DNA from 3 places in the Streptomyces sp. NPDC036815 genome. Region 3 is predicted to be linked to each of the others. Evidence: predicted binding sites of a transcription regulator. Region 3 holds the regulator's gene; each other region holds the start of a gene.
The links. Region 3 encodes HrcA, which represses chaperone genes, less so after heat shock. Its sites were predicted from a motif close to TTNGCACTCNGNNNNNCNGAGTGCNAA; they were not measured.
Positions count from the first base shown of each region.

Region 1 (10,286 bases), on a different contig from region 3:
TGCTCGACGCCGTCGGGCGTGAAGAACATCCGGGCCGCGTCCTCGGCGCCGAACTTCGCCGCGGCCCGTTGCCGCAGCCGCGCCTGCGCGAGGGCGGCCGTGACCAGGAGCGCCGGGTGCGTGCGGCGCAGCCGGGTGGCGGCGGCGAGCTCCTGTGCGGGCTCGACGTCCCGCACCTCGTCGAGCAGGGCCCGGCCCTCGGCGGTGCGGAGGGCGGCGAAGGCGGCGAGGGGATCCCCGAGGTCGGTCGCGTGGCCGCTCGGCGTGTTCGGGTCGTTCACCTGCCCCATTGTGGGCCAGTCGGTGGACGGTGCGCGGCCGGTGGCGGTGTCGGGGCCGCAAAACGACCTTGAGCTGCGAGGATCCGGCTCCATGCAACTAGTACGACAAAACGTAAAATACGCCAGAAGACGGAACAATCGGGTGCGCGCCGCGGTGGCCGTCCTGGCCGCCTCCGCCATCGCGTCGGGCTGCGCCTCCGCGGGCGGCTCCGGCGCGCCCCCCGCCCACGGCCAGCAGCCGCTCAACGCCCCGCCCGCCCGTGCCCTGGACTCCTACGCCCAGAAGCTCGGCGCGATCCAGGCGGCCAGGGTCGCGGCGGCCAGGCGTTGGGGTCTGGCGAAGACCCCGCTCGCCGCGCCCCCACCGCCCAGGACGAAGCCGCGGATCACCACCCGCAAGGGCTTCGACGTCAAGGGCCAGTCGAGCCTGCCGCCGGTCTTCACGACGGTCCCCACCAAGGACAAGGTCGTCTTCCTGACCATCGACGACGGCGCCGAGAAGGACCCGGCGCTGCTCAGGATGATGGGCGAACTGCACCTGCCGTACACCGCGTTCCTCAGCGACTACCTGGTCAAGGAGGACTACGGCTACTTCAAGAAGATGCAGGACCGCGGCGTCACCCTGAACAACCACACCCTGCACCACCGCTACCTGCCCGGCCTGTCGTACGAGGGCCAGCGCCGCGAGATCTGCGGCATGCAGGACGTCATCGCGAAGCACTACGGCAAGCGCCCCGAGCTCTTCCGCCCGCCGTACGGCAACTACAACCGGGACACCCTGCGCGCCGCCAAGTCCTGCGGCGTCAAGGCGGTCCCGCTGTGGGCGTCGGAGGCCTTCGCCGACCACATGGAGTGGCGCGAGTGGGACAAGGACCTGCACCCCGGCGACATCATCCTCACGCACTTCCGGGGCCGTGAGGACTGGAAGGGCACCATGCCCGACATGGTCCGCCGGGTCATGAAGACGGTCACGGACAGGGGTTACGCGGTGGCCAGGCTGGAGGACTACCTGTGACCCCCCGGGCGCGAGCGCGCCGCCGCCGTCTCCTGACCGGAGCCCTCCTGTGCGGCCTGCTCGCGCCCGCACTCCTCTCGGGCTGCGCGGAATCGGTGGACCCGATCGAACGCCTGGGCCGCAAGGCAACCCACAAAATCCCCCCACGCAAACCGAGTACGTCTTCACACCCGACCCCGAAGCCGGGCTCGGGGTCAGGCGCCCCCGCTTCCCGCTGTGGGCAGGCGTTCCGCTGGGGGTTCCCCCAGGCCCTTGAGGCGCTGGGGGAGGAACGGGTGGGCACAGCCCCCGGTGCAGGGCCACAAGAATCGGGGCCGCCACGAATCGCCGCTGGGGAACCCGAAGAGCCCGAGAGCCGTTGCCCCGACAGGGAAAACGCGCCGCCCGCCCCGCCCAGAGGCACCGCCATCCGCTAAAGCCCGACGCAGTCGATTGGCACTCCGCTTGACCGAGTGCTAATCCCCGTCCTAGTCTCACTTCTGGCACTCCCCACTGGAGAGTGCCAACAGCGACGGGCAGGTCCGGCACCCGCGACGACGGATCCACCTGGTCGCCACACTCAGACTCTTAACCCCGTGAGATCTCCGAAGGGGGAGACCGGATCGTGACGACCGCCAGCTCCAAGGTTGCCATCAAGCCGCTCGAGGACCGCATTGTGGTCCAGCCGCTCGACGCCGAGCAGACCACGGCCTCCGGCCTGGTCATTCCGGACACCGCGAAGGAGAAGCCCCAGGAGGGCGCTGTCCTCGCCGTGGGCCCGGGGCGTTTCGAGAACGGCGAGCGCCTTCCGCTCGACGTGAAGGTCGGCGACGTCGTGCTGTACAGCAAGTACGGCGGCACCGAGGTGAAGTACAACGGCGACGAGTACCTCGTCCTCTCGGCTCGCGACGTGCTCGCGATCGTCGAGAAGTAATTCACCGCTTCACCTGCTTCACCAGCAGATTTGCTTTTGAGCTGCGCCCCTGGTCACCCCGCTGATTGCCGGGCGGCGAGGGGCGCAGTTCGTTCACCCGAGTTTTCGAGAGGGCTGAATCGCTCCCATGGCGAAGATCCTGAAGTTCGACGAGGACGCCCGTCGCGCCCTTGAGCGCGGCGTCAACAAGCTTGCCGACACGGTCAAGGTGACGATCGGCCCCCGCGGCCGCAACGTCGTCATCGACAAGAAGTTCGGCGCGCCGACCATCACCAACGACGGCGTCACCATCGCCCGTGAGGTCGAGGTCGACGACCCGTACGAGAACCTCGGCGCCCAGCTGGTGAAGGAGGTGGCGACCAAGACCAACGACATCGCTGGTGACGGCACCACCACCGCCACCGTGCTCGCCCAGGCCCTGGTCAAGGAAGGCCTGCGCAACGTCGCCGCCGGCGCCTCCCCGGCCGCCCTGAAGAAGGGCATCGACGCCGCCGTCGCGGCCGTCTCGCAGGAGCTCCTCGCCACCGCCCGTCCGATCGACGACAAGGCCGACATCGCGGCCGTCGCCGGTCTGTCCGCCCAGGACCCGCAGGTCGGCGAGCTCATCGCCGAGGCGATGGACAAGGTCGGCAAGGACGGTGTCATCACCGTCGAGGAGTCCAACACCTTCGGCCTGGAGCTCGACTTCACCGAGGGCATGGCCTTCGACAAGGGCTACCTGTCGCCGTACATGGTGTCCGACCAGGAGCGTATGGAGGCCGTCCTCGACGACCCGTACATCCTGATCCACCAGGGCAAGATCTCCTCCATCCAGGACCTCCTGCCGCTGCTCGAGAAGGTCATCCAGGCCAACGCCTCGAAGCCGCTCCTGATCATCGCCGAGGACGTCGAGGGCGAGGCCCTGTCGACCCTGGTCGTGAACAAGATCCGCGGCACCTTCAACGCCGTCGCGGTGAAGGCCCCCGGCTTCGGCGACCGCCGCAAGGCCATGCTCGGTGACATCGCCACCCTCACCGGCGGCACCGTCATCGCCGAAGAGGTCGGCCTCAAGATCGACCAGGTCGGTCTCGACGTGCTCGGCACCGCCCGCCGCGTCACCATCACCAAGGACGACACCACGATCGTCGACGGTGGCGGCAACAAGGCCGAGGTCGAGGGCCGCGTCGCCCAGATCAAGGCCGAGATCGACGCCACGGACTCCGACTGGGACCGCGAGAAGCTCCAGGAGCGCCTCGCGAAGCTGGCCGGCGGCGTGTGCGTCATCAAGGTCGGCGCCGCCACCGAGGTGGAGCTGAAGGAGAAGAAGCACCGTCTGGAGGACGCCATCTCCGCGACCCGCGCCGCGGTCGAGGAGGGCATCGTCTCCGGTGGTGGCTCCGCCCTGGTGCACGCCGTCAAGGTCCTCGAGGGCAACCTCGGCAAGGAGGGCGACGAGGCCACCGGTGTCGCCGTCGTCCGCCGCGCCGCCGTCGAGCCGCTGCGCTGGATCGCCGAGAACGCGGGCCTCGAGGGCTACGTCATCACCTCGAAGGTCGCCGAGCTCGACAAGGGCTTCGGCTTCAACGCCGCGACCGGTGAGTACGGCGACCTGGTCAAGGCCGGCGTCATCGACCCGGTCAAGGTCACCCGCTCCGCCCTGGAGAACGCCGCGTCCATCGCGTCGCTGCTCCTCACGACCGAGACCCTGGTCGTCGAGAAGCCGGCCGAGGAAGAGGCGGAGGCCGGTCACGGCCACGGCCACGGTCACTCGCACTGACCTGAGTTGCCCGAGGCCCGGCTCCCCGCACAGGGAGCCGGGCCTCAGGCCTTTTCGGGGGTGCGTCTGCCGGGTCGCTGCCCGTCGCCGGGTGCGGTTGCCTTCGGCTGGTCGCGCAGTTCCCCGCGCCCCTTAAGGGGCGCTCGCCGAAGTCGCCTCAGGGGCGCGGGGAACTGCGCGAGGACGGACCACGACCCGCACCCGGCAAGGACCCGCACCCCAGCAGACGCACCCCGCCCCGCCCCCGCAAAGGCCCCCGCAAAGGCCCCCGCAAAGGCCCCCGCAGGCCTACTGCGGCCCGTACTTGCGGCCCGTACGGGACGTCACCCCGCCCAGCAGCGACCGCGGCGTCACCTTCACCACCCCCATCAGCGCCTTGTACCGCGGGTCGGGGACGGACAGCGTGCGGCCGCGGGAGAGATCGACGAGCGCCGTCGCGACCAGCTTGTCCGCGTCGAGCCACATCCAGTTGGGGATGTTGGACGTCCCCATCCCGGCCCGCTCGTGGAACTCCGTGCGGACGAAGCCGGGGCAGAGCGCCATCAGCCGCACCCCCGTGCCCGCCAGGTCCTTCGCCGCGCCCTGGGTGAACTGCACGACCCACGCCTTCGAGGCCCCGTACGTCCCGCGCGGCACGAACGCCGCCACCGACGCGACGTTCACGACACCGCCGCGCCCGCGCTCCCGCATCGACTCCGTCGCGGCCGACGTCAGCCGCAGCACCGCCTCGCAATGCACCTTGAGCATGGTCAGCTCGTCGGCGAGCGAGACCTCCAGGTAGCGGCCCTTGTTGCCGAACCCGGCGTTGTTGATCAGCAGGTCGACCGGGTCCCTGCGGTTCGAGAGCCGCTTCTCGACGGTCTCGATGCCCGTGTCCGTGGCGAGGTCCGCGGTCAGCACCTCGGCCTCGATGCCGTGCCGGTCGTGCAGCTCGGTCGCCTGCTCGCGCAGCCGCTTGGTGTCGCGAGCCACCAGGACGAGGTTGTGCCCGTCACCGGCGAGGCGCCGCGCGAAGGCGGCGCCGATGCCGGCGGTTGATCCCGTAATCAGAGCCGTAGTCATGGCCCAAGGCTAGTGAGAGCGGGCGGCCCCCGTGGCGCGCCCGCGGCCCGGCCCTACGTCACCAGGTCCTCGGCGCCGTGCCGCGCCAGGTACTTGCGGGCCCGTTCGGTCGTCTCGGGGTGCAGGGCGTCGCCCGCCGCGAGCAGCCGCGGCAGCAGCGACTTCTCCGTCGTGACGGCCCGGAACTGGAGGCCGACGGTGACCTCGTGCGCGGGCCGGTGCACGATCCGGATCGCGTCCCCGGCCCGGATCTCGCCCGCCTCGATCACCCGCAGATACGCGCCGGGAGCACCCTCTCCGGTGAACCGCTTCACCCACCCCGACTCGTCGAGGTGGCCCTGGAACGTACGGCAGGGAATGCGCCCGCTGGTCACCTCGAGCACCAGATCGGAGCCGATCCGCCAGCGCTCGCCGATCCGCGCGCCGGTCACGTCGACCCCGGACGTCGTCAGGTTCTCGCCGAACGAGCCGTCGGGCAGCGGCCGCCCGAGGGTTTCCTGCCACGCGTCGAGGTCCTCGCGCGCGTACGCGTACACGGCCTGGTCGTTCCCGCCGTGGTGCCGCAGGTCGCTTATCTGGTCCCCGGCGAGCCCGCTGCCGCCGACGCCCTTCGCGCCCGGCGCCGTCACGAGGACCGGCCCGCGCACCGGCCGCTTGTCGATGCCGGTGCTGCCGGAGGGGGAACCGGCGTACTCGACGACCGTGCGACGGCCAACATTCACCGAAAGAAGCTCCATGCGCAGCAGGCTAAGGCAGTCCCCTCAAAGCCGCGAAGCATTATTTCGCGATATGCCCAAGCGCCGCTTATGCTCGATCCCATGATCGAGGCCCGTCACCTCCGCGTCCTGCGCGCCGTCGCCGCCACCGGCTCGTTCTCGGCCGCGGCCCGCGAGCTCGGCTGCACCCAGCCCGCCGTCAGCCAGCAGATGAAGGCCCTCGAATCCTCCACCGGCACGCCGCTGCTGATCCGCACCGGCCGTGAGATGCGCCTGACCCAGGCCGGCGAGGCGCTGGTCAGGCACGCCTCGGGCATTCTCGCCGGACTCACCGCCGCGGAGGAGGAGGTCGCCGCCATCGCGGGCCTGCGCGCGGGCCGGGTGCGGCTCGTCTCCTTTCCCAGCGGCAGTTCCACCCTCGTCCCCGGCGCCCTCGCCGCCCTGCGCGCCGCCCACCCCGGCACCCGCGTCTCCCTCGTGGAGGCGGAGCCGCCGCGCTCGGTGGAGATGCTGCGCGAGGGGGACTGCGACGTCGCCCTGGCGTTCCGGTACGAAGGGGCGACGGCCGCCGAGGAGTGGGGCGACCTCATCGTGCGTCCGCTGCTCGCGGACCGGCTGGTCGGTCTCGTGCCCGAGGGGCACCGGCTGGCCGGCGCGGACTCGGTCACCATCGGTGAGTTCGCCGACGAGTCGTGGATCGCGGGCTGCCCCCGCTGCCGCAGGCAACTGGTGGAGGTCTGCGAGAGCGCGGGCTTCGTGCCCCGGATCGATTTCGCGACCGACGACTACCCGGCGGTGATCGGCCTGGTCGGCGCCGGACTGGGAGTGGCGGTGCTGCCCGAGCTCGCGATCGAGTCGGTGCGCCCCAAGGGCGCCCGCACCGTGACGGTGGAGCCTGCCGTGCAGCGGGAGATCGTCGCGCTCACGCTGCCGGATCTGGCGCAGGTGCCGGCCGTCGCCGCCACGCTGGACCATCTCGCGCGGGCCGCTGCCCGCTGAGGAAGGGGGCGGGAGCCGCCCCGAGGCCGTTCCGGAGCCCTCCGGAGAGCCTGTTCGAAGAAACGTTCCTTCAACTGTGCGACACGGTGCTGCCCGCCGAGGCGGACGCCGTGACCAGGCGGTTGCGCGCACGCCCCATGAGCTCTTCGCGCTCGTCCTCGGTCAGTCCGCCCCACACGCCGTACGGCTCGCGCACCGCCAGCGCGTGCGCGGCGCACTCCGCGCGCACCGGGCACCGCATGCAGACCTCCTTGGCGGAGTTCTCGCGTGCGCTGCGCGCCGCTCCCCGCTCGCCCTCCGGATGGAAGAAGAGCGAGCTGTCGACCCCGCGGCAGGCCGCGAGGAGCTGCCAGTCCCACAGATCTGCGTTCGGTCCGGGAAGGCGGGAGAAATCTGCCATTGCTGGTCCCCTTGAAGCCGTTCTTCGCGGATACGGTGCCCATGACCGTACATCTACTGTCTAAGGAGATGAAAATATGACTCATTGCGAATCTAGCCATAGACACCAGGAAAAGGGAAGAAAAGCCGCTAAATGGGGCATAGCTTGTGATGAAAGGTTGAGGGTCTCCCGCGCGCTCTGCGCTGTGTCCGCGCCCTCACGTAGAGTGCCGAAGGTGGCTGACTGCCCCGTAACTCTTTCGGGTGACCGTCGTTGAGAGTGCGAGGCGGTTGAAAGAACAAGCGCTCGGGCAGGTGTCCGAGAGCGTCAACCGCACAGGTGACGAATATGTACCAGCCTGGAGGCTCAAGGTGACGCGCAGCAGCTGTGAGAGCCGCGGAGGACAGTCATGACTTCTGTCCTCGTGTGCGACGACTCCCCGCTTGCCCGAGAGGCGCTCCGCCGCGCGGTCGCGACCGTGCCCGGTGTCGAGCGCGTGACGACAGCGGCCAACGGCGAGGAAGTCCTCCGCCGCTGGGGCGCCGACCGCTCGGACCTGATTCTGATGGACGTACGCATGCCCGGACTGGGCGGCGTCGAGACCGTCCGGCGGCTGCTGTCCGCCGACCCCGGTGCGCGCATCATCATGCTCACCGTCGCCGAGGACCTGGACGGGGTCGCGCTCGCGGTCGCCGCCGGTGCCCGCGGCTATCTGCACAAGGACGCCTCCCGCGCGGAGCTGCGGGCGACCGTCACCCAGGCGCTCGCCGACCCGACGTGGCGGCTGGCTCCGCGCAGACTGCGCTCGGCCGAGATGGGCGCCGCGCCCACGCTCACCGCGCGTGAGATCCAGGTCCTGGAGGGCATGAGCCACGGCCGTTCGAACGCGGAGATCGGACGTGAGCTCTTCCTCTCCGAGGACACGGTGAAGACGCACGCCAGGCGGCTCTTCAAGAAGCTCGGCGCCTCGGACCGGGCACACGCCGTGGCGCTCGGTTTCCGCTGGGGTCTGGTGCGCTGAGTGTGCTGCCGCGGGGGGCCCGCGACCCCCGTCCGCCACCCGGCGGGCGGGGCGACGGATGCCCGCCGCTGCTTGTTTCGTCGCCGATGCCGCATCCTTGAGGTGTGGAGTTCCTCGGGGACGAGTCGATCGAGCGGGAGGGGAGGGCGCAGGAGATGAGTTCCGGCGCACCTGCTCATAACGCTTCAGTGCACAACTACGGACGCGGTGCCACGGATCCTTCGCCGTCAAGGCACCATGGACCGATGCGCGATGACAAGACGACGGTGATCGGTGCCCTCGTCCTTCGCGCGGTCGAGGGCGACGAACAGGCCACGCACGACCTTCTCGCGCACGTGCACCCCTTGGCGCTGCGCTACTGCCGCACCCGGCTGTCCCGACTGCCGGGTGACGCACGGCACTTCGTGGAGGACCTGGCGCAGGAAGTCTGTGTCGCCGTGCTCCTCGCCCTGCCGCGGTACAAGGACACGGGCCGCCCCTTCGAAGCCTTCGTCTTCGCGATCGCGGCGCACAAGGTGGCGGATCTCCAGCGGGCCGCCATGCGGCACCCCGGCTCCACCGCCGTGCCCTCCGACGAGATGCCGGAGCGGCCCGACGACTCGCTCGGGCCCGAGGAGCGCGCGCTGCTCAGCAGCGACGCCGAGTGGGCCAAGAAGCTCCTCGCCAACCTCCCCGACAATCAGCGGGAGCTGCTGCTCCTGCGGATCGCCGTCGGGCTGACGGCCGAGGAGACCGGACAGATGTTGGGGATGTCACCGGGTGCGGTGCGGGTCGCCCAGCACCGGGCGCTGAGCAGGCTGAGGGCGCTCGCCGAGCAGTAGGGCCCCGCACCGGTGGTACGACGGTCGGGGTTCCGTCGGCGTACGTGTGAACGTACAAAGCTTGCCGATGATCTTGGTCGTGGAATGAGACACCCCTGGAGCCCGTTAGCATGGACATCCGCACCGATCAAGGCCATTTGGGGAAGGTGTCATGACTGCAAACGTCGACGGAGTGCCCGAGAAATTCGCGACGCTCGGGCTGACCTACGACGACGTGCTGCTGCTGCCGGGCGCGTCGGAAGTGCTCCCGAACGCGGTCGACACCTCGTCCCGCATCTCGCGGAACGTCCGGGTGAACATCCCGCTGCTTTCCGCGGCGATGGACAAGGTCACCGAGGCGCGGATGGCGATCGCCATGGCCCGTCAGGGCGGCGTCGGTGTCCTGCACCGCAACCTCTCCATCGCGGACCAGGTCAACCAGGTCGACCTCGTGAAGCGGTCCGAGTCCGGCATGGTCACCGACCCGATCACGGTGCACCCGGACGCGACGCTCGCCGAGGCGGACGCGCTCTGCGCGAAGTTCCGGATCAGCGGCGTCCCGGTGACCGACGCGGCGGGCAAGCTGCTCGGCATCGTCACCAACCGCGACATGGCCTTCGAGAACGACCGCAGCCGGCAGGTCCGCGAGGTCATGACGCCGATGCCGCTGGTCACCGGCAAGGTCGGCATCTCGGGCGTGGACGCCATGGAGCTGTTGCGCCGCCACAAGATCGAGAAGCTGCCGCTGGTCGACGACGCAGGGCTCCTCAAGGGCCTCATCACCGTCAAGGACTTCAAGAAGGCCGAGCAGTACCCGCACGCCGCCAAGGACGCCGAGGGACGGCTGCTCGTCGGTGCCGCCGTCGGCGCCAGCCCCGAGGCGCTGGAGCGCGCCCAGGCGCTGGCCGGCGCCGGGGTCGACTTCCTGATCGTCGACACCTCGCACGGCCACAACAGCAACGCCCTGAGCTGGATGTCGAAGATCAAGTCGAGCGTGGGCGTCGACGTGATCGGCGGCAACGTCGCCACCCGCGACGGCGCGCAGGCGCTCATCGACGCCGGTGTCGACGGCGTCAAGGTGGGCGTCGGACCGGGCTCGATCTGCACCACCCGCGTGGTCGCCGGCATCGGCGTCCCGCAGGTCACCGCGATCTACGAAGCCGCGGTCGCGGCCCGCGCGGCCGGCGTGCCGGTCATCGGCGACGGTGGCCTCCAGTACTCCGGTGACATCGGCAAGGCGCTCGCCGCCGGCGCCGACACGGTGATGCTCGGCTCGCTCCTCGCGGGCTGTGAGGAGTCGCCGGGTGAGCTGATGTTCATCAACGGCAAGCAGTTCAAGTCGTA
Region 1 is NZ_JBVJPW010000005.1:251,320-261,605, forward strand. It holds gene ACZ69I_RS14300 (class I SAM-dependent methyltransferase) at 1-290, opposite strand, end outside; gene ACZ69I_RS14305 (polysaccharide deacetylase family protein) at 373-1,296, shown strand; gene groES (co-chaperone GroES) at 1,901-2,209, shown strand; gene groL (chaperonin GroEL) at 2,337-3,965, shown strand; gene ACZ69I_RS14320 (SDR family NAD(P)-dependent oxidoreductase) at 4,254-5,027, opposite strand; gene ACZ69I_RS14325 (MOSC domain-containing protein) at 5,081-5,764, opposite strand; gene ACZ69I_RS14330 (LysR family transcriptional regulator) at 5,846-6,742, shown strand; gene ACZ69I_RS14335 (WhiB family transcriptional regulator) at 6,813-7,142, opposite strand; gene ACZ69I_RS14340 (response regulator transcription factor) at 7,531-8,142, shown strand; gene ACZ69I_RS14345 (sigma-70 family RNA polymerase sigma factor) at 8,388-8,963, shown strand; gene guaB (IMP dehydrogenase) at 9,115-10,286, shown strand, end outside.
Region 1: a site for HrcA is predicted at 1,729-1,755, ahead of groES (co-chaperone GroES). Genes of this name have one in related genera too.

Region 2 (10,286 bases), on a different contig from region 3:
GTACCTGCGCTGCTGACGATGCGGACTCGGAGACCATGTGGCAGAACGTAGCCCGTCCCGGGTACGGGCAAACGTACGACCCCTGTTCGGTCCCCGGCCGCTCAGTCCCCGCGCCCGCGCCCCGCGGCCAGCAGCAGCACGCCCACGACGCACAGCGCGACCGCGATCCCGCCGTACAGCAGGGCCCGGGAGTCGCCGGTCGTGGCGAGCCGTCCGGCGGGCGCGCCCGCCGCGAGCGTGGCGGGGACGAGGCTCACCGCACCGGCCCGCCGTAGGAATCTCCTGGCCTGCCCGGCCCCGCCGACCCGCACAGTTCTGCGCCACACCGTTCCGATCCACATAGTGGGGCAATGTAGGCAAAGCACATCATCGGCGGAGGTTACGCCACGCGACGGCGCGCATACTCGGCGATATCCGTCATCGGCGGCCGCTCCTCCGTGTCGACCGCGTACGTCCGCGGCACGAACCCCTGCCCGCCCCGCTCGAACTGCGTCAGTTCGGGCCGCAGGAGATGGCCGCGCGCGAGCCGCAGCTGCGCCGTCCGGTAGATCGCCGCCGCCATCCGCCCGAGGGCCTGCCCGTCCTGGTGCCGGTGCCTGCGCACCCCCACGTCGACCTGCGCGAGCGCGTCCAGGCCCACGGTGTGCAGCGCGTCGACGAGCAGTCCGAGCTCCACGCCGTACCCGACGGGGAACGGCAGCCGTTCGAGGAGCGACCTGCGCGCCGCGTACTCGCCGCCCAGCGGCTGGACGAACCCCGCGAGGCGCGGCCAGTGCATGTTCAGGAGCGGGCGCGCCATCAGCTCCGTCACCCGGCCGCCCTGGCCCGCCGCCGCACCGAGCGGCCGGTCGTACATCGCCTTCACGAAGGCCACGTCCGGGTCGGTGAGCAGCGGGCCCACGATGCCCGAGACGAAGTCCGCGGAGAACTCCCGCAGGTCCGCGTCGACGAACGCGACGATGTCCCCGCCCGTCACCAGCAGCGACCGCCACAGCACCTCGCCCTTGCCGGGCACCGGCGCCAGGCGCGGCAGGATCTCGTCCCGGTGGACGACCTTGGCGCCCGCCGCCGCCGCGACCTCGGCCGTACGGTCCGTGGAGCCGGAGTCGATCACCACCAGCTCGTCGACCAGCGGGACCTCCTCCATCAGCGCGCGGCGTATCTCGGCGACGATGTCGCCGACCGTCCCCTCCTCGTCGAGCGCGGGCAGTACGACGCTCACCGAGGTGCCGGACGCGCGTTTGGCGGCGGCCAGAAGGTCCAGCGGGCGGTCGGCGACGGACCAGGAACGCCTGCTCAGCCAGTGCTCGGCCTCTTCCAGCACGGTCGCGGTCCTCCCATATGTGATCCATCTCGCGGTTCGGACGACTATCTCAAGGGTCCGGGGCTTCGGTTACAGTCTTGAACAACGCCGGTGACCCACGCATGTCGGGGGTCCCCGGGCGTCACACAATCGAATACCGCTCATCCAGAGGGGCAGAGGGATACGGCCCGTTGAAGCCCCGGCAACCACCCAGCCGCGCGTCGCGAGACGCGAGTGTCACCGTGTGCGCGATCAGCGCCGCGAGGCTCCGGGCCCGGGAAGGTGCCAATTCCGTCTCGCGGCGAGATGCGTCGCGAGGAAGATGAGGAGAAAGGGCCTCGCCTCCATGGCTGTGCAGACTGTCGCCACCGAAAGCACCACCTCTTCCGTAGACCTCGGCCCCGCATCGGGTCTCTCCTGCCGAGAGTGCGGCACGAAGTTCCCGCTCGGTCCGATCTTCGCGTGCGTCGAGTGTTTCGGCCCCCTCGAAGTCGCGTACGACCTGCCGCTCGGCGACCCGGAATCCCTGCGCAAGCAGATCGAGGCCGGCCCCGCCAACATCTGGCGTTACGCCCCGCTCCTGCCCGTCCCCGCCGACGTCGCCGACAAGCCGAACCTGAACCCCGGCTGGACCCAGCTCGTCAAGGCCGACAACCTCGCCAGGGAAATCGGCGTCCAACAGGGCAAGTTGTTCGTCAAGGACGACTCCGGCAACCCCACGCACTCCTTCAAGGACCGGGTCGTCGCGCAGGCGCTCGAAGCCGCGCGCGCCTTCGGCTTCACCACCCTCTCCTGCTCCTCCACCGGCAACCTCGCGGGCGCCGTCGGCGCCGCCGCGGCCCGCGCCGGCTTCCGCTCCTGCGTGTTCATCCCGCACGACCTGGAGCAGGGCAAGGTCGTCATGGCCGCGGTGTACGGCGGCGAGCTCGTCGGCATCGAGGGCAACTACGACGACGTGAACCGCTTCTGCTCCGAGCTCATCGGCGACCCGCTGGGCGAGGGCTGGGGCTTCGTCAACGTCAACCTGCGGCCGTACTACGGCGAGGGCTCCAAGACCCTCGCGTACGAGATCTGCGAGCAGTTGGGGTGGGTCCTCCCCGACCAGCTGGTCATCCCGATCGCCTCCGGATCGCAGCTCACGAAGATCGACAAGGGGCTGAAGGAGCTCATCGCGCTGGGCCTCGTCGAGGACAAGCCGTACAAGATCTTCGGCGCCCAGGCGGAGGGGTGCTCCCCGGTGTCTGCGGCCTTCAAGGCCGGGCACGACGTCGTACGCCCCCAGAAGCCGAACACGATCGCCAAGTCGCTGGCCATCGGCAACCCGGCCGACGGGCCGTACGTCCTGGACATCGCGCGTCGCACGGGCGGTGCGGTGGAGGACGTGAACGACGAGCAGGTCGTCGACGCGATCGAGCTGCTCGCTCGGAGTGAGGGGATCTTCGCGGAGACCGCCGGCGGTGTGACGGTGGGCGTCACGCGGAAGCTGGTCGAGGCGGGGCTCATCGATCCCTCGCTCACCACGGTGGTGTTGAACACCGGGGACGGGCTCAAGACGCTTGACGCGGTTGCCGAGAGGTCTCAGGCGACGGCGACGATCAAGCCGAGCCTCGACGCGTTCCGCTCCGCGGGTCTGGCCGGCTGAGCTTCTTGTTCCGCTGCGGACCGGCCGTGGCTGGTCGCGCAGTTCCCCGCGCCCCTGCCGGGGCCCGTACCCCCGAGGTGAACCCATGAGTGTCAACGTCCGCATCCCCACCATTCTCCGCACCTACACCGGCGGCAAGGCCGAGGTCGTCGCCGAGGGGGCGAACCTCGGTGAGGTCATCGCCGATCTGGAGAAGAACCACACGGGCATCGCCGCCCGCGTCCTGGACGACCAGGGCAAGCTGCGCCGCTTCGTGAACGTGTACGTCAACGACGACGACGTCCGCTTCGAGCAGGGCCTGGAGACGGCGACCCCGGACGGCGCGGGTGTCTCGATCATTCCGGCCGTCGCCGGCGGCTGATCCTTTTCCGCAAGAACCCTGCTTAACCCGAATTGCCCTCTCCGTTCGCGAAACGGAGGGGGCAATTCTGCATGGTTGAGCGCGGTACAGTTGGGAAGAGTGCTTCGCCGTTAATGCCGAGCGCATATACGAAGTCGGCCCGGAGTCGACAAGAAGTAGCCAAAGCGCGCTGCCCATTTGAACCTTATGTGGCTTTTGCCTGGCCCGTCTTGCCCTGAATCGTGGCGAATTCTCCGCATATTACCGATCGGGCGTGCCCAGAATTCTCGTCCGATTGACCTGTTGCAGACGGCAGTTGGACAGATACATTCAGCGGCGGTCGACGCGTTCCGGCGCACACCCCCAGCAGTGGGCGGTGAGGTCTGACCCGGGTCCGCGAAGTGCGGTCCTGTGCAAGGGCCAGTAATAGGGGAGTTAGGCATGGCTCAGGGCACCGTCAAGTGGTTCAACGCGGAGAAGGGGTACGGCTTCATCGCGGTCGACGGTGGTGCGGATGTTTTCGTCCACTACAGCGCGATCCAGATGGACGGGTACCGCACCCTTGAAGAAGGTCAGCGAGTCGAATTCGAGATCTCGCAGGGCCAGAAGGGTCCGCAGGCGGACATGGTCAAGCTCGCCGTCTAGCTCGGCGCGACCGACCACCGAAGCAAGCATCGCGAGGGGCTCGTATCCCGTCAGGGGTACGGGCCCCTCGTGTGCGCGGGGTACGCGCGGCGCGCGCCCGCGAGCTGTGCGGGATCCTCGAGAGGCGCTTGCACTCGCAGGGGTCGAGTGCTAATCATTGGGCTTAGCACTCTCCGAGTGAGAGTGACAGAACTTGGATCGGGTCGGTGAGGCCCGCAGACCGGGTGGGGCAAGGAACCACAAGGGCTGCAGGCCGTCCGTCGCGGGCACCAGCACGGTCCGTTTGCTTGCTTTTCCACCCCGTCCGGGAGGACCACTTCACATGGCCAAGATCATCGCGTTCGACGAGGAGGCACGGCGCGGCCTCGAGCGCGGCATGAACCAGCTCGCCGACGCCGTCAAGGTGACCCTGGGCCCCAAGGGTCGCAACGTCGTCCTCGAGAAGAAGTGGGGCGCCCCCACGATCACCAACGACGGTGTCTCCATCGCCAAGGAGATCGAGCTCGAGGACCCGTACGAGAAGATCGGCGCCGAGCTGGTCAAGGAGGTCGCGAAGAAGACGGACGACGTCGCCGGTGACGGCACGACGACCGCGACCGTCCTGGCCCAGGCGCTGGTCCGCGAGGGCCTGCGCAACGTGGCCGCCGGTGCCAACCCGATGGCCCTCAAGCGCGGCATCGAGAAGGCCGTCGAGGCCGTCTCCGGTGCCCTCCTCGAGCAGGCCAAGGACGTGGAGACCAAGGAGCAGATCGCTTCGACGGCCTCCATCTCCGCCGCCGACACCCAGATCGGCGAGCTCATCGCCGAGGCGATGGACAAGGTCGGCAAGGAAGGCGTCATCACCGTCGAGGAGTCGCAGACCTTCGGTCTTGAGCTCGAGCTCACCGAGGGCATGCGCTTCGACAAGGGCTACATCTCGGCGTACTTCGCCACCGACATGGAGCGTATGGAGGCGTCGCTCGACGACCCGTACATCCTGATCGTCAACTCGAAGATCTCGAACGTGAAGGACCTCCTTCCGCTCCTCGAGAAGGTCATGCAGTCCGGCAAGCCGCTGCTGATCATCGCCGAGGACGTCGAGGGCGAGGCCCTGTCGACCCTGGTCGTCAACAAGATCCGTGGCACCTTCAAGTCCGTCGCCGTCAAGGCCCCGGGCTTCGGTGACCGCCGCAAGGCCATGCTCGGCGACATCGCCATCCTCACCGGTGGCACCGTCATCTCCGAGGAGGTCGGCCTCAAGCTGGAGAACGCCGGTCTCGACCTGCTCGGCCGCGCCCGCAAGGTCGTCATCACCAAGGACGAGACGACGATCGTCGACGGCTCCGGTGAGAGCGACCAGGTCCAGGGTCGCGTCAACCAGATCCGCGCCGAGATCGAGAACAGCGACTCGGACTACGACCGCGAGAAGCTCCAGGAGCGCCTGGCGAAGCTCGCGGGCGGCGTGGCCGTCATCAAGGCCGGTGCCGCGACCGAGGTCGAGCTCAAGGAGCGCAAGCACCGCATCGAGGACGCCGTTCGCAACGCGAAGGCCGCCGTCGAAGAGGGCATCGTCGCCGGTGGTGGCGTGGCCCTCCTCCAGGCCGCCTCGGTCTTCGAGAAGCTCGACCTGCAGGGTGACGAGGCGACCGGCGCCAACGCCGTGAAGCTCGCCCTGGAGGCCCCGCTCAAGCAGATCGCCGTCAACGGTGGTCTCGAGGGTGGCGTCGTCGTCGAGAAGGTGCGCAACCTGACCGTCGGCCACGGCCTGAACGCCGCGACCGGTGAGTACGTCGACATGATCGCCGAGGGCATCCTCGACCCGGCGAAGGTCACGCGTTCCGCTCTGCAGAACGCCGCGTCCATCGCCGCGCTGTTCCTCACCACCGAGGCCGTCATCGCCGACAAGCCGGAGAAGGCGGGCGCTGCCCCGGCCGGCGGCGGCATGCCGGGCGGTGACATGGACTTCTGATCCCTCGCGGATCGATCGTCCTGAGCGCGTAGCTCGTACGCAGGGGCGGCACTCTCTTTCGGGAGGGTGCCGCCCCTGCGGCGTTCTCGGCCCCGCCGGAGCTACTACGGCAGGCGGTCCATGATCCAGGTGCAGAGCTCCTCGGTGACCGAGGTGTGGCCCTCGTTCCGGGAGGCGCAGAGGAACTCGTCCAGTTCGCTCTCCTCCTCCGCCGAGGCCGTGACCGGCCCGTACAGCTTCTCGTGGGTGTCGATGTCGCGCAGTGCGATCGCGCTGACGACCGGCACGAAGCAGTGCTCGCGGATGTCCGCCTCGGAGCCGAGACCGATGATCGCGGGGATCTTGTCCAGCTCGTCGGCGAGGATGCCGAAGCCCTCCAGGGTGCCGCCGGGAGCGCCGTCCATCTCCGGGATGCCCGACGTGTGGATCTGCGGCTTGCGCAACGTCACCACCCGTAGCTGTGCGATGAGTTGCTGCTGCCCCGCGGGCTGCGCGTGCAGCCGGGTGCCGGTGATGGCCAGCCCTTTGCCGTGGAAGGCCCGCTCGCCGCCCCGGATGCCGTTCCCCTCACCCGTGCGCACGCCGTTGGCGACGCCGATCTTGCGGGGCCGGCTCGGCCAGCCGCCGACCCGCTCCAGCTCGGCGAGGAACTCCACCCGCTCCTTGTCCGTCTCCGGGCTGTCGTCCCACTCGGCGATGTGCTGCCACAGCAGCTGCCGGGTGGCCGGACTGTTCATCTGGTTCGAGAACGCCGCGTTGAGCCGCCGGATGTAGTGCGCGAACGACTGCAGCGCGAGGGGCACCCACGCGCCGCGGTGCGGGCTGTCGAAGGAGAAGTACAGCGCGGTCTGGTGGTCGTTCTCCGCGCCGCCGTCGTGCTCCATCCTGGCCAGCGCGTAGCGGGCGACGAGACCGCCCATGCTGAAGCCGCCGACGGTCAGCGGGTGCTCGCCCCTGCGCCGCGCCGTCGCCTCCAGGATCGCGGCCCGTACTACCTGCGCGTTGTCCAGGATCGAGGCGCTGCGCTCGTCGTAGCCGATCAGGATGACGTCGTAGCCGCGCCGGCGCAGCGCGCTGATGAACGGGTACGGGCCGCACTCCAGGATCTCCCACGAGAAGTCCAGCTCGCTGGGCCCGCTGCTGAACCCGTCGGCGAGGATCACCGGCCGGGTCAGGCCCCGCCCGGTGTCGGCGAGGTACACCCAGGCCCTGCCGCTCGGCAGCGCCCACTCGTCGTCCGGCTCCGGCGCCTCGGTCGGGTGCTCCCTGGCCTCCTTGGAACCGGGCGCCAGGGTCACGCGGGCGGCGGCCCCGAAGGCGGCGGAGATCTGTGAATCGGCGGGCTCGTGGGGTTCGTTGGACGCGTGCGGATCATTGGGCTTGGGCATGAGGGTCCCCTCGGACGGATACGCGGGCTTGCCGGTCACGTGCGGTGCCATCTTTGGTACGTCCGGTAGTCGCCGGGTAGGGGGAGCGCTCGATCCGGGCGGGGGTGTGGGGCCTTTCGGACAGGGTGGGTTCGGCCGTTTACGGGTGGGACGTGAGGGGGGACGGGCGTCTGGCCAGGGGGCGGTGTGGTGGGGGTGCGGGGAGTTCGGGTACGGGTGGCGGCGCGTCGGCCAAGTCGGGTGGGGGGTGGGGGGTGTGGGCGCCGGGGTGGGGGGCGGAAGTATGTCGTGAAGCGGGCCTGGGGGGCGGGGACTTCGGTGGGGCGGTGTCTTTGATGGTTGCCGGGGCCGCCCGGCTTTTTGCGGAGTGTGGCGGTTCCGGGCCGGGAGTAAAGGGCGCTCCGCTGCGCTACGCGTCGGCTGCGCCGATTCCGCTGCGCTCCACCCTTGACTCCCGCCCCTCCACCGCACGTTGACCTTGACCCGGACGGCCAGGGGTGGGACCCACGGGACTGCCTAGGGGGTCATTCCCTTTCATCGCCGGGTGCGGTCCGGCCCATCGTGGGTGAGGGCCTCGGTGCGTGCTCGGCCAGCCGTCCGGCTTCGCCGTTCGGGTCATCGGCTCTCGCGGCCGGGTGCGGTCCGGCCCATCGTGGGCGGGGGCCTCGGTGCGCGCTCGGTCAGCCGCCCGGCTCCGCCGCTCGGGTCATCGGCTCTCGCGGCCGGGTGCGGACCGGCCCATCGTCGGTGGCCGTCACCGTCGCGGCTCGGTCGGGCGCTCCCGGGAACCTACTTTGGGAAAGTTGCGAAGCAGGTCGGCGCGCGCCCCCCGGCCACACCCCACGCGCCCTCCCCAAGACCGCCCATCAGGGGGTGTTGCGGTCGAGAGTTCACGTGACTGGGGGCGCAGTGCGCGTGACGGGGGGCGCGCGGCAGTCTGCTTCGCAACTTTCCCAAAGTTGATACCCCGGAGGGCCGGTGCCGGTGCCGGTTCGCCGGGCCGGAGCCAATTCCTTCCGGCGGTGCACGGCGCATTCGCCATCGAGGGGGGCGCGCGGCGTCTTCATTCGCAACTTTCCCAAAGTAGGTTCCCGAGAGAGGCGAATCGCCTGTCGGGCGGCGCCTCCGCGTGTGGCGTCCGGGCACGATGGGCCGGTCCGCACCCGGCAGCGAGAGGTGGTGGCCCGAGCGGCGTGGCCGGGCGGCTGGCCGAGCGCCTTCCGTGGCCTGCGCTCACGATGGGCCGGTCCGCACCCGGCGATGAATGGTGATGACCCCGTAGGCAGTCCCGTGGGTCCCACCCCTGGCCGTCCGGGTCATAGTCAACGTGCGGTGGAGGGGCGGGAGTCAAGGGTGGAGCGCAGCGGAATCGGCGCAGCCGACGCGACGTAGGAGCGCCCTTTACTGCCGGCCCGGAGGCGCCACACTCCGCAAAAAACCGGGCGGCCCCGGTACCAGTCGTTGCCGGGCCCGTCAGGCGCGCTTGATGTTCGTGACGAAGGCGGACCAGGCAGTGCCTTGGAACATGAGTTTCGGGCCCGTGGGGTTCTTGGAGTCCCGGACCGGGATGACGTTTGGGTTCGAGTGCCCGTCGCCTACTTCGAGGCAGTCGCCGCCATCTCCTGCGCTGTGCGTGGACTTGCGCCACCGGGCGACCTCGACACAGTTGCCGCCACTGGCGTCGCTGTACGTCGACTTCTGCCAGACGGCGGTTCGGAAGTCGTACTCAGGGCTGCTGCTCTTCATGCGCGTAATCCTCCGCCACTGATTCGATCAGAGCCAGGGATTCCCGGGGTGAGAGTGCGCTGGCCCCAAGCAGATCGTAAGCGAGTTCGTATTGGGCCACGCTCGCAGGATCGTCCTCAAGTCGCCCGGTCCTGAAGCCTTCCAGGTAGGCCAGGGGCGCCGCGTCCGCGAAAGACATCAGCTTGAGCGAGCCGCCCATGGCCATGTGCCCTCCTGCCGCGAACGGGAGTACCTGCACGATGAGTCGGCGCTTGCGCCCAAGCGTCGCGACGTGTTGCAGGGACTCCGCCATCACCGCAGGCCCACCCACCCTTCTTCGCAGTACAGACTCGTCAAGCACTGCCCACACCAACGGCGTTGTTGGGTCGTCGAGCAGATGGGCTCGTTCCAATCGGGCGGCCACCAACTCGTCGATCTCATCGTCAGTCGCTGAGGGGCGTCCGTCGCAGAAGACGGCTCGGGCGTAGCCGGGGGTCTGCAGCAACCCCGGGATCAGCTGAGGCGCGTACTCCCTGATCGCCGTAGCAACCGCCTCCGCCTCCGCCGCCTCCGCGAAGTGATCCGGGTACTTGGACTTGGCCAGGGCACCGCAATTGCGCGCGAAGAAGCCCCCCATCTCCAGGACGGAGTCGAAGTGCCGCGCGTACTCCAAGTGCATGCGACGCGTCCCGGCCTCCAGCTGTCCGATGAACGAACCGCTCACGAAGAGCGGCGAGCCCAGCGCCTCCTGGCTGAGCCCGACCCGTTCGCGGGCGTGGCGCAGCTCCGCGCCGAGGAGGGCTCGGGGGTTGGAGGAGGGGTCGAGGTCTTTGGGGCGGGTCATGGGACAACTCCTCCACGAACACGGGGGGTTGTTGAGTTTTCTGCGTTGTTCAGCGTACGCAGACTCGGACACGCTGGGTGAGGAAAAGGCAACACTCGGTAGGAGAGGCAGGGGCGATGGCGCTGACGGCGGAGGAACGGATGCGGGCGGCGGAGGAAGCCGTACGGCAGGTGAGGGCGGCACTGACGGGCGTGGGGATCACGTTGCCGTCGCTGCGGGTGGACCCGCTGAGCGTGACGGAGGGTGCGTTGCCGCTCGTGGAGTTGGGGCGCTGCAATCTCGACACGGCGCTGCGGCTGGCGGCGGTACTGGAGGAGGCGCGGTGAACGAGGACCCCTGCGTGCCGGAGACGGGGACATTCGCGGTCGACTTCAGGGACGGGAGTGTCGGGCAGGTGATGGGCTGCGAGGGCGGCCTTGTGCAGCTGAGGCCGATCGGGGGCGGGCGGGAG
Region 2 is NZ_JBVJPW010000002.1:380,262-390,547, reverse strand. It holds gene ACZ69I_RS07985 (alpha,alpha-trehalose-phosphate synthase (UDP-forming)) at 1-37, opposite strand, end outside; gene ACZ69I_RS07980 (hypothetical protein) at 102-341, opposite strand; gene ACZ69I_RS07975 (glucosyl-3-phosphoglycerate synthase) at 380-1,324, opposite strand; SAM riboswitch class I at 1,462-1,632, shown strand; gene thrC (threonine synthase) at 1,650-2,945, shown strand; gene ACZ69I_RS07965 (MoaD/ThiS family protein) at 3,031-3,306, shown strand; gene ACZ69I_RS07960 (cold-shock protein) at 3,727-3,930, shown strand; gene groL (chaperonin GroEL) at 4,253-5,878, shown strand; gene ACZ69I_RS07950 (esterase/lipase family protein) at 5,983-7,266, opposite strand; gene ACZ69I_RS07945 (DUF397 domain-containing protein) at 8,740-9,012, opposite strand; gene ACZ69I_RS07940 (helix-turn-helix domain-containing protein) at 8,993-9,835, opposite strand; gene ACZ69I_RS07935 (hypothetical protein) at 9,952-10,161, shown strand; gene ACZ69I_RS07930 (hypothetical protein) at 10,158-10,286, shown strand, end outside.
Region 2: a site for HrcA is predicted at 4,094-4,120, ahead of groL (chaperonin GroEL). Genes of this name have one in related genera too.

Region 3 (10,286 bases):
AGCAGCAGCCACTCCTGGAGCTCCACCAGGTTCCCCTCGGGATCCTTGAGGTGCGCCACCCGCATGCGGTCCGTCAGCGGCGCCGGGCCGTGGGTGAGCACGGCGCCCCGGCCGGTGATCACCGCGCAGTACGCGTCGAGGTCGTCGACCCGCAGCACCACCAGCGAGCGGTGGCCTGCCACCGACCCGGCCACCTCGCCGAGCAGCCCGGCCATCATCGCCCGGTCCTGCAGCGCGATGCCCGCGGAGCCCGCGGCGGGGCTGAACTTCTCGTACGGCCCCTCCTCGGCGCCCGACTGGGGCTTGAGGCCGAGGACCTCGTCGTAGAAGCGGTAGCAGGCGGGGAAGTCCGTGACGAGCAGCCGGACCTGAGCGAGTTCCATATCGGTCTCCAAGGGGGTTCGGTCAGGCCCAGCGGCCCGTACGGCCGAGAAGCAGAGCGGTCGCCGCGGTTCCGGCCGTCGACGTGCGCAACACACTGCGCCCCAGCCGGTAGGGCTTCGCGCCCGCCCCGGCGAAGGCCGCCAACTCGTCCGGGGACACGCCCCCTTCGGGCCCGACGACCAGCACGATGTGCCCGGCCTTCGGGAGCTCCGCGGTGGCGAGGGGCTCGCTGCCCTCCTCGTGCAGGACGGCCGCGAAGTCGGCCTCCGCGAGGAGGGCGGCGACCTGTTTCGTCGACGCGGCGTCGGCGATCTCGGGGAAGCGGACCCGGCGCGACTGCTTGCCCGCCTCGCGCGCGGTGGCCCGCCACTTGGCCAGGGCCTTGAGGCCGCGCTCGCCCTTCCACTGCGTGATGCAGCGCGAGGCGGTCCACGGCACGACGGCGTCGACGCCGGTCTCCGTCATGGTCTCCACGGCCAGTTCACCGCGGTCTCCCTTGGGCAGGGCCTGCACGACGGTGATACGGGGCGACTCCTCGGGCTCCTCGGTCACCGGGTCCATGGTGAGGACCAGTCGGTCCTTGCCCTCGGTGTCGAGGACCACGCACCGCGCCCAGCGCCCCGCGCCGTCGGTCAGCACGACGTCCTCACCGGCGCGCAGCCGCTTCACGGAGACGGCGTGCCGCCCCTCGGGCCCGTCCAGTACGTAGCGTCCGCCGGCGCCCGCGGCGAAGTCCTCGACGACGAAGACGGGGGCGGTCATGCCGCGTCCTCCGGACCCGACGCCGCCGTCGCCTCGGCCAGCTCGGCGGCGAGCACCTCCACGAGCTGTCCGGCGGGCAGCTCCCGGGCGAGCCGGTGCCCCTGCCCGGCCCAGAGCGCCATGGCCTGCGCGTCACCGGCCTTCGCCGCGGCCTTGCGCAGACCGCTGGTGAGGTGGTGGACCTGCGGGTAGGCGGCGGGGGCGTACGGGCCGTGCTCGCGCATGAAGCGGTTGACGAGGCCACGCGCCGGGCGGCCGGAGAAGGCCCGGGTCAGCTCGGTCCGCACGAACAGCGGGTTGGTCATGGCCTGCTTGTGGAGCGGGTTCGCGCCCGACTCGGGGGTGACGAGGAACGCCGTGCCGAGCTGCGCCGCTTCCGCGCCGGCCGCGAGGACGGCGGCGATCTGCGCGCCCCGCATCAGCCCGCCGGCCGCGACGATCGGGATCTGCGCGGTCTCGCGGACCTGCGTGATCAGGGAGAGCAGCCCGATCCCGGCGCCGTCGGCCTCGGGGTTGTCCCGGTGGGTGCCCTGGTGGCCGCCCGCCTCGATGCCCTGCACACACACCGCGTCGGCCCCGGCCCACTGGGCCGTCTGGGCCTCCTCGGCCGTGGTGACGGTGACGACGGTCGTGGTGTCGACGCGCGCGAAGGCGTCGAGGACGTCGCGCGTGGGGCAGCCGAACGTGAAGGAGACGAGCGGCACGGGGTCGTCGAGCAGGATCGCGAGCTTGGCGTCGTACCCGTCGTCACGCCCGCTGTCCGGGTCGCCGAGCTGCGTCTCGTACCAGGACGCCTCACCGGCGAGCTGGTTGCGGTAGACCTCGACGGCCGCGGCGTCGGCGGTGTCGGGCTGCGGCATGAAGAGGTTGACGCCGAAGGGCCGCGAGGTCAGCCCCCGCAGCTGTTTGATCTCCTGGTACATCCCGTCGGCGGTCTTGTACCCGGCGGCGAGGAACCCGAGCCCACCGGCCTCGGCGACAGCCGCGGCCAACTGCGGGCCGGAGGCACCGCCCGCCATGGGTGCCTGCACGATCGGATGGCGGCAGAGATCGGTCAGTGCGGAGCTCATGCACGCATCGTGCCACGCGCCGACCGGCAGGTGCGGGCCGCCCCGGGTTGCTCGCGCGGTTCCCCGCGCCCCTCAAGGGGCCGCGCAGCGGCCTTCAGGGGCGCGGGGAACCGCGCGCCAAGCCCCCACGACCCGCAGGAAGGGCCACACGCAAAGGCCCCCCGGCACGGGGACAACCCGCACCGAAGGGGAACCCTTACGAAGACACCGCTCCAGGCGTTACCGCCCGTTGAACGCATCCTTGAGCCGAGAGAAAAGCCCCTGCTGCCCCGGCTGGAACTGCCCCGTGGGCCGTTCCTCGCCCCGCATCTGCGCCAGCTCCCGCAGCACCCGCTCCTGCTCGGCATCGAGCTTCGTGGGCGTGAGGACCTCGACGTGCACGATGAGGTCTCCGCGACCGCCACCGCGCAGGTGCGTGATGCCGCGGCCGTGCAGCGGGACCGACTGACCGGACTGCGTGCCCGGCCTGATGTCGATCTCCTCCATGCCGTCCAGCGTCTTCAGCGGCACCTTCGTGCCGAGCGCGGCCGCCGTCATCGGGATGGTGACGGTGCAGTGCAGGTCGTCCCCGCGCCGCTGGAAGACCTCGTGCGGCAGCTCGTGGATCTCCACGTACAGGTCGCCCGCGGGGCCGCCGCCGGGGCCGACCTCGCCCTCGCCCGCGAGCTGGATCCGGGTGCCGTTGTCGACACCGGCGGGGATCTTCACGGTGAGCGTCCGCCGCGACCGGATGCGGCCGTCACCGGCGCACTCGGGGCACGGGGTGGGCACGACCGTGCCGAACCCCTGGCACTGCGGGCACGGCCGCGAGGTCATGACCTGGCCGAGGAAGGACCGCGTGACCTGCGACACCTCACCGCGACCGCGGCACATGTCACAGGTCTGGGCGGACGTCCCCGGCGCGGCACCTTCACCGCTGCAGGTCGTACAGACGACCGCCGTGTCGACCTGGATGTCCTTGGTGGTCCCGAAGGCCGCCTCGTCGAGGTCGATCTCCAGGCGGATCATGGCGTCCTGGCCACGGCGCGTGCGCGACCGGGGGCCGCGCTGCGACGCCGTACCGAAGAACGCGTCCATGATGTCCGAGAAGTTGCCGAAGCCACCGGCCCCGAAACCGCCCGCGCCACCGCCGCCGCCCGCCTGGGACAGCGGGTCGCCGCCGAGGTCGTAGACCTGCTTCTTCTGCGGGTCCGACAACACCTCGTACGCGGCGTTGATCTCCTTGAAGCGCTCCTGAGTCTTCGGATCCGGATTCACGTCCGGGTGAAGCTCTCGCGCAAGCCTCCGGAAGGCCTTCTTGATTTCGTCCTGGGAAGCGTCGCGGCGCACGCCGAGTACGGCGTAGTAGTCCGTGGCCACTTACGACTCCGCCAGGATCTGTCCGACGTAACGTGCCACTGCGCGTACTGCTCCCATCGTTCCCGGATAGTCCATGCGGGTCGGTCCGACCACGCCGAGCTTGGCTACTGCCTCGCTGCCCGAACCGTAGCCGACCGAGACCACGGAAGTAGAGCTGAGTCCCTCATGGGCGTTCTCATGACCGATCCGTACGGCCATGCCCGAATCCTGCACCTCCCCAAGCAACTTGAGGAGCACGACCTGCTCCTCAAGGGCTTCGAGAACGGGCCGGATGGTGAGGGGAAAGTCATGTCCGAAGCGGGTGAGATTGGCGGTTCCGCCGATCATCAGCCGCTCCTCGGTCTCTTCGACCAGGGTTTCGAGGAGGGTCGCGAGGACCGTCGAGACGGTGCCGCGGTCCTCGGCCTCGAAGGCCTCCGGCAGGTCCTGCACCAGTTGCGGCACGTCCGCGAAGCGGCGGCCCGCGACCCGGCTGTTGAGCCGTGCCCGCAGGTCCGCGAGCGCGGTCTCGCCGAACGGCGCCGGACAGTCGATCATGCGCTGTTCGACCCGGCCGGTGTCCGTGATCAGTACGAGCATCAGCCGCGCGGGAGCCAGCGAGAGCAGCTCCACGTGCCGCACCGTCGACCGCGTGAGCGACGGGTACTGCACCACGGCGACCTGCCGCGTCAGCTGCGCGAGCAGCCGGACCGTGCGCCCCACCACGTCGTCGAGGTCCACGGCGCCGTCGAGGAAGTTCTGGATGGCCCGGCGCTCGGGCGCCGTCATCGGTTTGACGCCCGCGAGCTTGTCGACGAACAGCCGATAGCCCTTGTCCGTCGGGATGCGCCCCGCGCTGGTGTGCGGCTGGGCGATGAACCCTTCCTCCTCCAGCGCCGCCATGTCGTTGCGCACGGTGGCCGGTGAGACCCCCAGACGGTGCCGCTCGGTGAGGGCCTTGGAGCCGACGGGCTCCTCCGTCCCGACATAGTCGTGGACGATGGCGCGCAGCACTTCGAGCCTGCGTTCATTGAGCATCGCGCACACCTCCAACTGTCTTCCGTCACGACGGGCCCCGAACGTTCCCCGAGCCCCCGTCTGGCACTCACCGTGCGGGAGTGCCAGCCTTTCAGAAGGTCAGTGTACGGCCGTCGGGTACGGCCCCGGCAAGGGCGGACCCCCCTGTGTCATGCCGCACTCCGGGCAGCCGGACCGAACGCCTCCCGTGGGATAGCGTCACCGCATGGACGTGACGCCGGCCTGGGAAGCGGCGGGCTGGGAGCAGCTCGCGCCGCGCGTGGGGCGGCGCCGCCTGCCCACCTGGGACTGCACGGCGGGACTCGTCGTCGGCGGGGACGCGGCCCTCATGATCGAGGCCGGGTCGAGCCTGGCCGAGGGCGCGGCCCTGCGCACCCAGGCCCGCGCCATCCTCGGCGGCGCCCGCCGGGTCACCCACCTCGCCCTCACCCACCCGCACTTCGACCACGTCCTCGGGGCGGCGGCCTTCGCGGGCGTGGAGGTGTACGGCGCGGTGGGCATCGAGACGGTTCTCACGGCGGGCCGCGACGAGCTGCGCGCGGACGCGGTGCGGCACGGCCTGGACGCGGACGCGGCGGCCGAGGCCGCCGACCTCCTGGTCCACCCGCACCACCTGGTGTGCGGGGAGTGGACGCTCGACCTGGGCGGCGGCCTGCAGGTGCTGCTCGCGAACATCGGCCCCGGGCACTCGGCCCACGATCTGGTGGTCCTGGTGCCGGGCGTGGACGGGGGCCGCGAGGTCGTCTTCTGCGGCGACCTCGTCGAGGAGTCGGGCACACCGCAGGCGGGCCCGGACGCGGTGCCGACGCGGTGGCCCGCAGCGCTCGACCGGCTCCTGGAGCTCGGGGGCGAGGACGCGCTGTACGTGCCGGGGCACGGTGCGGTGGTGGATGCGGCTTTTGTCCGTGCGCAGCGCGCCACACTGGCGGCCCGTTTCGGCGTGTCGTAGGCGGGAGCGGGCCCGTTCTTCCTATCGTCGGCAGAATGCGCCAGTACTCCGCCGATCTCACGCCCCCTTGGAAGAAGCCGAAGCCCGTGCCCGAGGTGGCGGCGGACGCCGGCCTCGTGGTCGAGGAGCTGAGCACGGGCTTCTGCGGGGCGGTGATCCGCTGCGAGAAGACGGCGCAGGGCCCGACCGTGACCCTGGAGGACCGCTTCGGCAAGCACCGCGTCTTCCCGATGGAGCCGAGCGGGTTCCTGCTCGAGGGCCGTCCTGTCACCCTCGTACGCCCCTCGGGCGCCGCGCGCGCTCCGGTACGCCCCTCCCGCACCGCGTCCGGCTCGGTGGCCGTCCCCGGGGCGCGGGCCAGGGTCGCCCGCGCGGGGCGCATCTACGTGGAGGGCCGGCACGACGCCGAACTCGTGGAGCGGGTCTGGGGCGACGACCTGCGCGTCGAGGGCGTCGTCGTCGAGTACCTGGAGGGCATCGACGACCTCCCGGCGATCGTCGCCGAGTTCGCCCCCGGCCCCGACGCGCGCCTCGGCGTCCTCGTGGACCACCTCGTCCCCGGCTCCAAGGAGTCCCGCATCGCCGCGGAGGTCACCAGCGCGCACGCCCTGGTGGTCGGCCACCCCTACATCGACGTCTGGGAGGCGGTGAAGCCCGCCTCGGTCGGCATCACGGCGTGGCCCCGGGTCCCGCGGGGCCAGGACTGGAAGACGGGTGTGTGCAGGGCGCTGGGCTGGCCGGAGAACACGGGGGCCGCGTGGCAGCGGATCCTGGGCTCGGTGCGCAGCTACAAGGACCTCGAACCGGCGCTGCTCGGCCGTGTGGAGGAACTGATCGACTTCGTCACGCTGCCCTGACGGCACGGGGGGCTCCTGCGCCTGCATGTACCGGGCCGGCCTCCGTGCCGTGGTGACGACACTCAGGGCGCCCCGCACGGCGCGTGAGATTCCCCGCGCCCGCGCCCGCCCCCGCGAACCGCCTCAGTCCACCAGGTCCCGCACCACCGCGTCGGCCAGCAACCGCCCCCGCAGCGTCAGCACCGCACGCCCCTCGTCGTACGGGGCGGCCTCCAGGAGGCCCTCCCCCAGCGCGCGCCGCGCCGCGGCGAGGCCGGTCTCCTTCAGGAGCGGGAGCGGGCAGCCGTCGCGCAGCCTGAGCTCCAGCAGGATGCGTTCCACCCGACGGTCCTCGTCGGAGAGCAGCTCACGCCCGGCGCCGGGCGACCCGCCCCCCGCGAGCGCCCCGGCATACGCGCCGGGATGCTTGACGTTCCACCACCGCACGCCCCCCACGTGGCTGTGGGCTCCCGGCCCGGCGCCCCACCAGTCGGCACCGCGCCAGTACAGCTCGTTGTGCAGGCAACGGCCGCTCTCGGAGGTGGCCCAGTTGGAGACCTCGTACCACTCGAAGCCCGCGCTCCCGAGGACCTCGTCGGCGATCAGGTACCGGTCCGCGTGCACGTCGTCGTCGGTCATCGGCACTTCTCCGCGCCGGATCCGCCGCGCCAGCTGCGTGCCCTCCTCGACGATCAGCGCGTACGCGCTCACGTGGTCGGGCCCGGCGCCGATCGCCGCGTCGAGCGAGGCCCGCCAGTCGTCGTCCGTCTCGCCCGGTGTGCCGTAGATCAGGTCGAGGTTGACGTGCTCGAACCCGGCCGCCCGCGCCTCCGCGACGCACGCCTCGGGCCGCCCCGGCGTATGCGTGCGGTCAAGCACCTTCAGGACGTGCTGCTTCGCGCTCTGCATGCCGAAGGAGACGCGGTTGAACCCGCCCTCGCGCAGCTCGGCCAGGTACGCCGCGTCGACCGACTCGGGGTTCGCCTCGGTCGTGATCTCCGCGTCGTCGGCGAGCCCGAACTCGTCCCGTACGGCGGCGAGCATCCGTACGAGGTCGCCCGCGGCAAGGAGCGTCGGCGTGCCGCCCCCGACGAACACGGTCCGCACCGGCCGCGGGTCGTCGCCGAGGACCTTGCGCGCGAGGCGCACCTCGTCGGTCAGGGTGTCCGCGTAGTTGTCGCGGGAGGCGAGCACGCCGCCGGAGCCGCGCAGCTCGGTGGCGGTGTAGGTGTTGAAGTCGCAGTAGCCGCAGCGCGTGGCGCAGTACGGAACGTGCAGGTAGAAGCCGAGTGGGCGCGAGGCCGCGCCGGCCAGGGCGGACGCGGGCAGCGCGCCGTCCTCGGGCATGGGCTCACCATCGGGCAGTGCGGAAGGCATGCCTTCGATTGTCCCCCACCGCTCAGGCCCCCTCGCCCGGCCCGCCTCAGCGCGCCCGCAGCACCAGAAGCGCCAGATCGTCGTCCGGCGGCCGGTCCGAGAACTCGTGCACGAGCCGCCTGATCCGCTCCGCCACCAGCCCCGCGTCGAGCCCCGCGCAGCCGGCGAGGGCCTCGGCGAGGCCGTCCCCGTCGTCGAACTGGCTGCGCCCCGAGCGCCGCTCGGTCACGCCGTCCGTGACGCACAGGAGCGTCTCGCCCGCCCGCAGGTCGAAGCTCTCGCTCGTGTACGTCTCGTCGTCGACGACCCCGAGCAGCATCTGCGGGGTGGCCGCCTCCCGCACCTCGCCCTCGGGCGAGAGGAGGAGCGGCAGCGGGTGGCCGGCGCACGCGATCGTGCAGCGCACTCCCCCTTCGTAGGGGACCAGCTCGCCGTACAGGAGGGAGAGGAAGCGCGAGGTGGGGCCGTCGGGCGGCACGCCCTGGCCGCCCGCGACCGCGACGACCGCGGCCGCGGCGTCCGCCGCCTCGGTCGCGTCGTCGAGGAGCAGCTGGTTGAGCCGGTCCATGACCTCCGCGACCGCGTACCCCTCGCGGGCGAGCAGGCGCAGCCAGGGGCGGGCGAGGCCGATGACGACGGCCGCCTCCGGGCCCTTGCCCTGGACGTCGCCGAGCGCGAAGCACCAGCGGCCCTCACTGGCGTGGAACACGTCGTAGAAGTCGCCACCGGGGCCGCCCTTGTCCCGCGGCTCGTACACCAGGCCGCTCTCGACGCCGGGGATCTCCGCGACCTTGCTGGGAAGCAGCCCGCGCTGCAGCACCTGGCTGATGTTGGCCTGGCGCTGATAGCGCCGCGCGGTACTGATCGCCAGGGCGACGCGGCGGGCGAAGTCCTCGACGAGGCCGGTGATTTCGTCGGCGAACCGGACCAGGCCCGCCCGGCCGATGACGAGGGTGCCCAGCGAGCGCCCGCCCGCGGCCAGCCGGTAGGCCAGGGCCGCGCCGGACGAGCCCGCTCCGGCCGCGAGGGCCTCGCCGGGCCAGGGGATGGGGAAGGCGCCCGAGCCGGCCGCCTCGGGCAGCTGCGGCGGCTCCTTCTCCAGGACGCGGCGGAGCTCCTCCATGCGGTGCTCGCTGCTGTGCCAGACGCGGGCGAGACGTGCGCCGGGGGCGCCCGGGTCCCCGCGCACGGGCCCCTCCGAGCCTTCCTCCAGCCACACCGCGCACCAGTCGGCGAGCCGCGGCACGAGCAGCTGTCCGGCGAGGGCGGCCACCATGTCCTCGTCGAACTGTCCGGCCAGCATGTCGGAGGCCTCGGCGAGGAACGTGAGCGCGCCCCTGTTCACCCATTCCATGTCGTGCGGTGTCCTCTTGGGCAGGGGCGCGAGGATCTCGGCGGCGCGCAGACCGCGGTGGAGCGCCTGCTCGCTCGCGTACGACTCGATCTCGTGGACGGCCTGGACGCCCTCGACGGGCAGCCGGGCCCAGACGGTCTTGGTGCCCGGGCGGTAGGTGATGCCCCAGGACTCGGAGAGGGTCGCGACGAGGTACAGGCCGCGGCCGTACTCGGGGGTGCCGCTCGCCGGGCGGGTCTGCTCGCTGCGGACGGCGCGGGAGGGGTGGTGGTCGGAGACCTCGATGACGAGGGCCCCGGTGCTCGCGCCGGGCTCCGCGTCGTCCAGGCGGCAGAGCAGCTCGACGGCCGTGCCCGCGTGCACGACGGCGTTCGTCACCAGTTCGCTCACCAGCAGCACGGAGTCGTCGGCCAGCCGGTCGGTGAATCCCACGGCCGCGGGCACGCCGAGTTCGGTCCAGTCGGCGAGCGCCGCACGCACGAACTTGCGTGCGGCGGCGGGCGCAAGCGGATTTCCGGGCAGAGATGTACCCACCACGACCGACGGCCCGGGGCGGTCCGGGGCCGGAGCGAAAGAACGGAAGTCGGTCTCCCGTTGCAGCGGAATGGACCCCACGGTGCGGCTCCTGAGCAGTTCGGGCGAATACGCCTCAGGCGACACCGACAGAGTGACAGACTGGCCGCGCCCATAAGCACCGAGTTACTGAAGTGGGCCGTTATGAGTGAGAACAGTGCTATGCCTGCGGTTCGAGACGACCGGATTCCGGTCCCCGCGCAGGCCGCCGTGTCCGGTACGGATTCGGCCATGTGTCAGCTGCGCCCGCTTCTCGCCGCCATGCGCGCCGCGCGGGACGGGGACTTCACCAAGGTCGCGCCGGTCGGCGAAGGCATAACCGCCGAGCTGTACGTGGTGTTCAACGAGATGCTCGACCGCTCGCTGCACTTCGACGGCGAACTCGTCCGCGTGCGGCGGGAGATCATACGACACGGTCGGCTGGACGAGCGGTTCGCCGCGAGCCCGGGACAGGGCCGGTGGGCGGCGCGCGTGTCGGAGGTCAACACCCTCCTGGACGCGCTGGTCGCCCCGGCGGCGAACGCCACCCGGGTGCTCAACGCGGTGGCGGGCGGCGACCTCACCCAGCGCGTCGACCTGCACGACGGCACCCGCGAGCTCCGGGG
Region 3 is NZ_JBVJPW010000001.1:418,870-429,155, reverse strand. It holds gene ACZ69I_RS01870 (VOC family protein) at 1-383, opposite strand, end outside; gene ACZ69I_RS01865 (16S rRNA (uracil(1498)-N(3))-methyltransferase) at 406-1,146, opposite strand; gene ACZ69I_RS01860 (nitronate monooxygenase) at 1,143-2,216, opposite strand; gene dnaJ (molecular chaperone DnaJ) at 2,436-3,575, opposite strand; gene hrcA (heat-inducible transcriptional repressor HrcA) at 3,576-4,592, opposite strand; gene ACZ69I_RS01845 (MBL fold metallo-hydrolase) at 4,804-5,541, shown strand; gene ACZ69I_RS01840 (DUF3097 domain-containing protein) at 5,577-6,398, shown strand; gene hemW (radical SAM family heme chaperone HemW) at 6,522-7,754, opposite strand; gene ACZ69I_RS01830 (SpoIIE family protein phosphatase) at 7,801-9,723, opposite strand; gene ACZ69I_RS01825 (HAMP domain-containing protein) at 9,943-10,286, shown strand, end outside.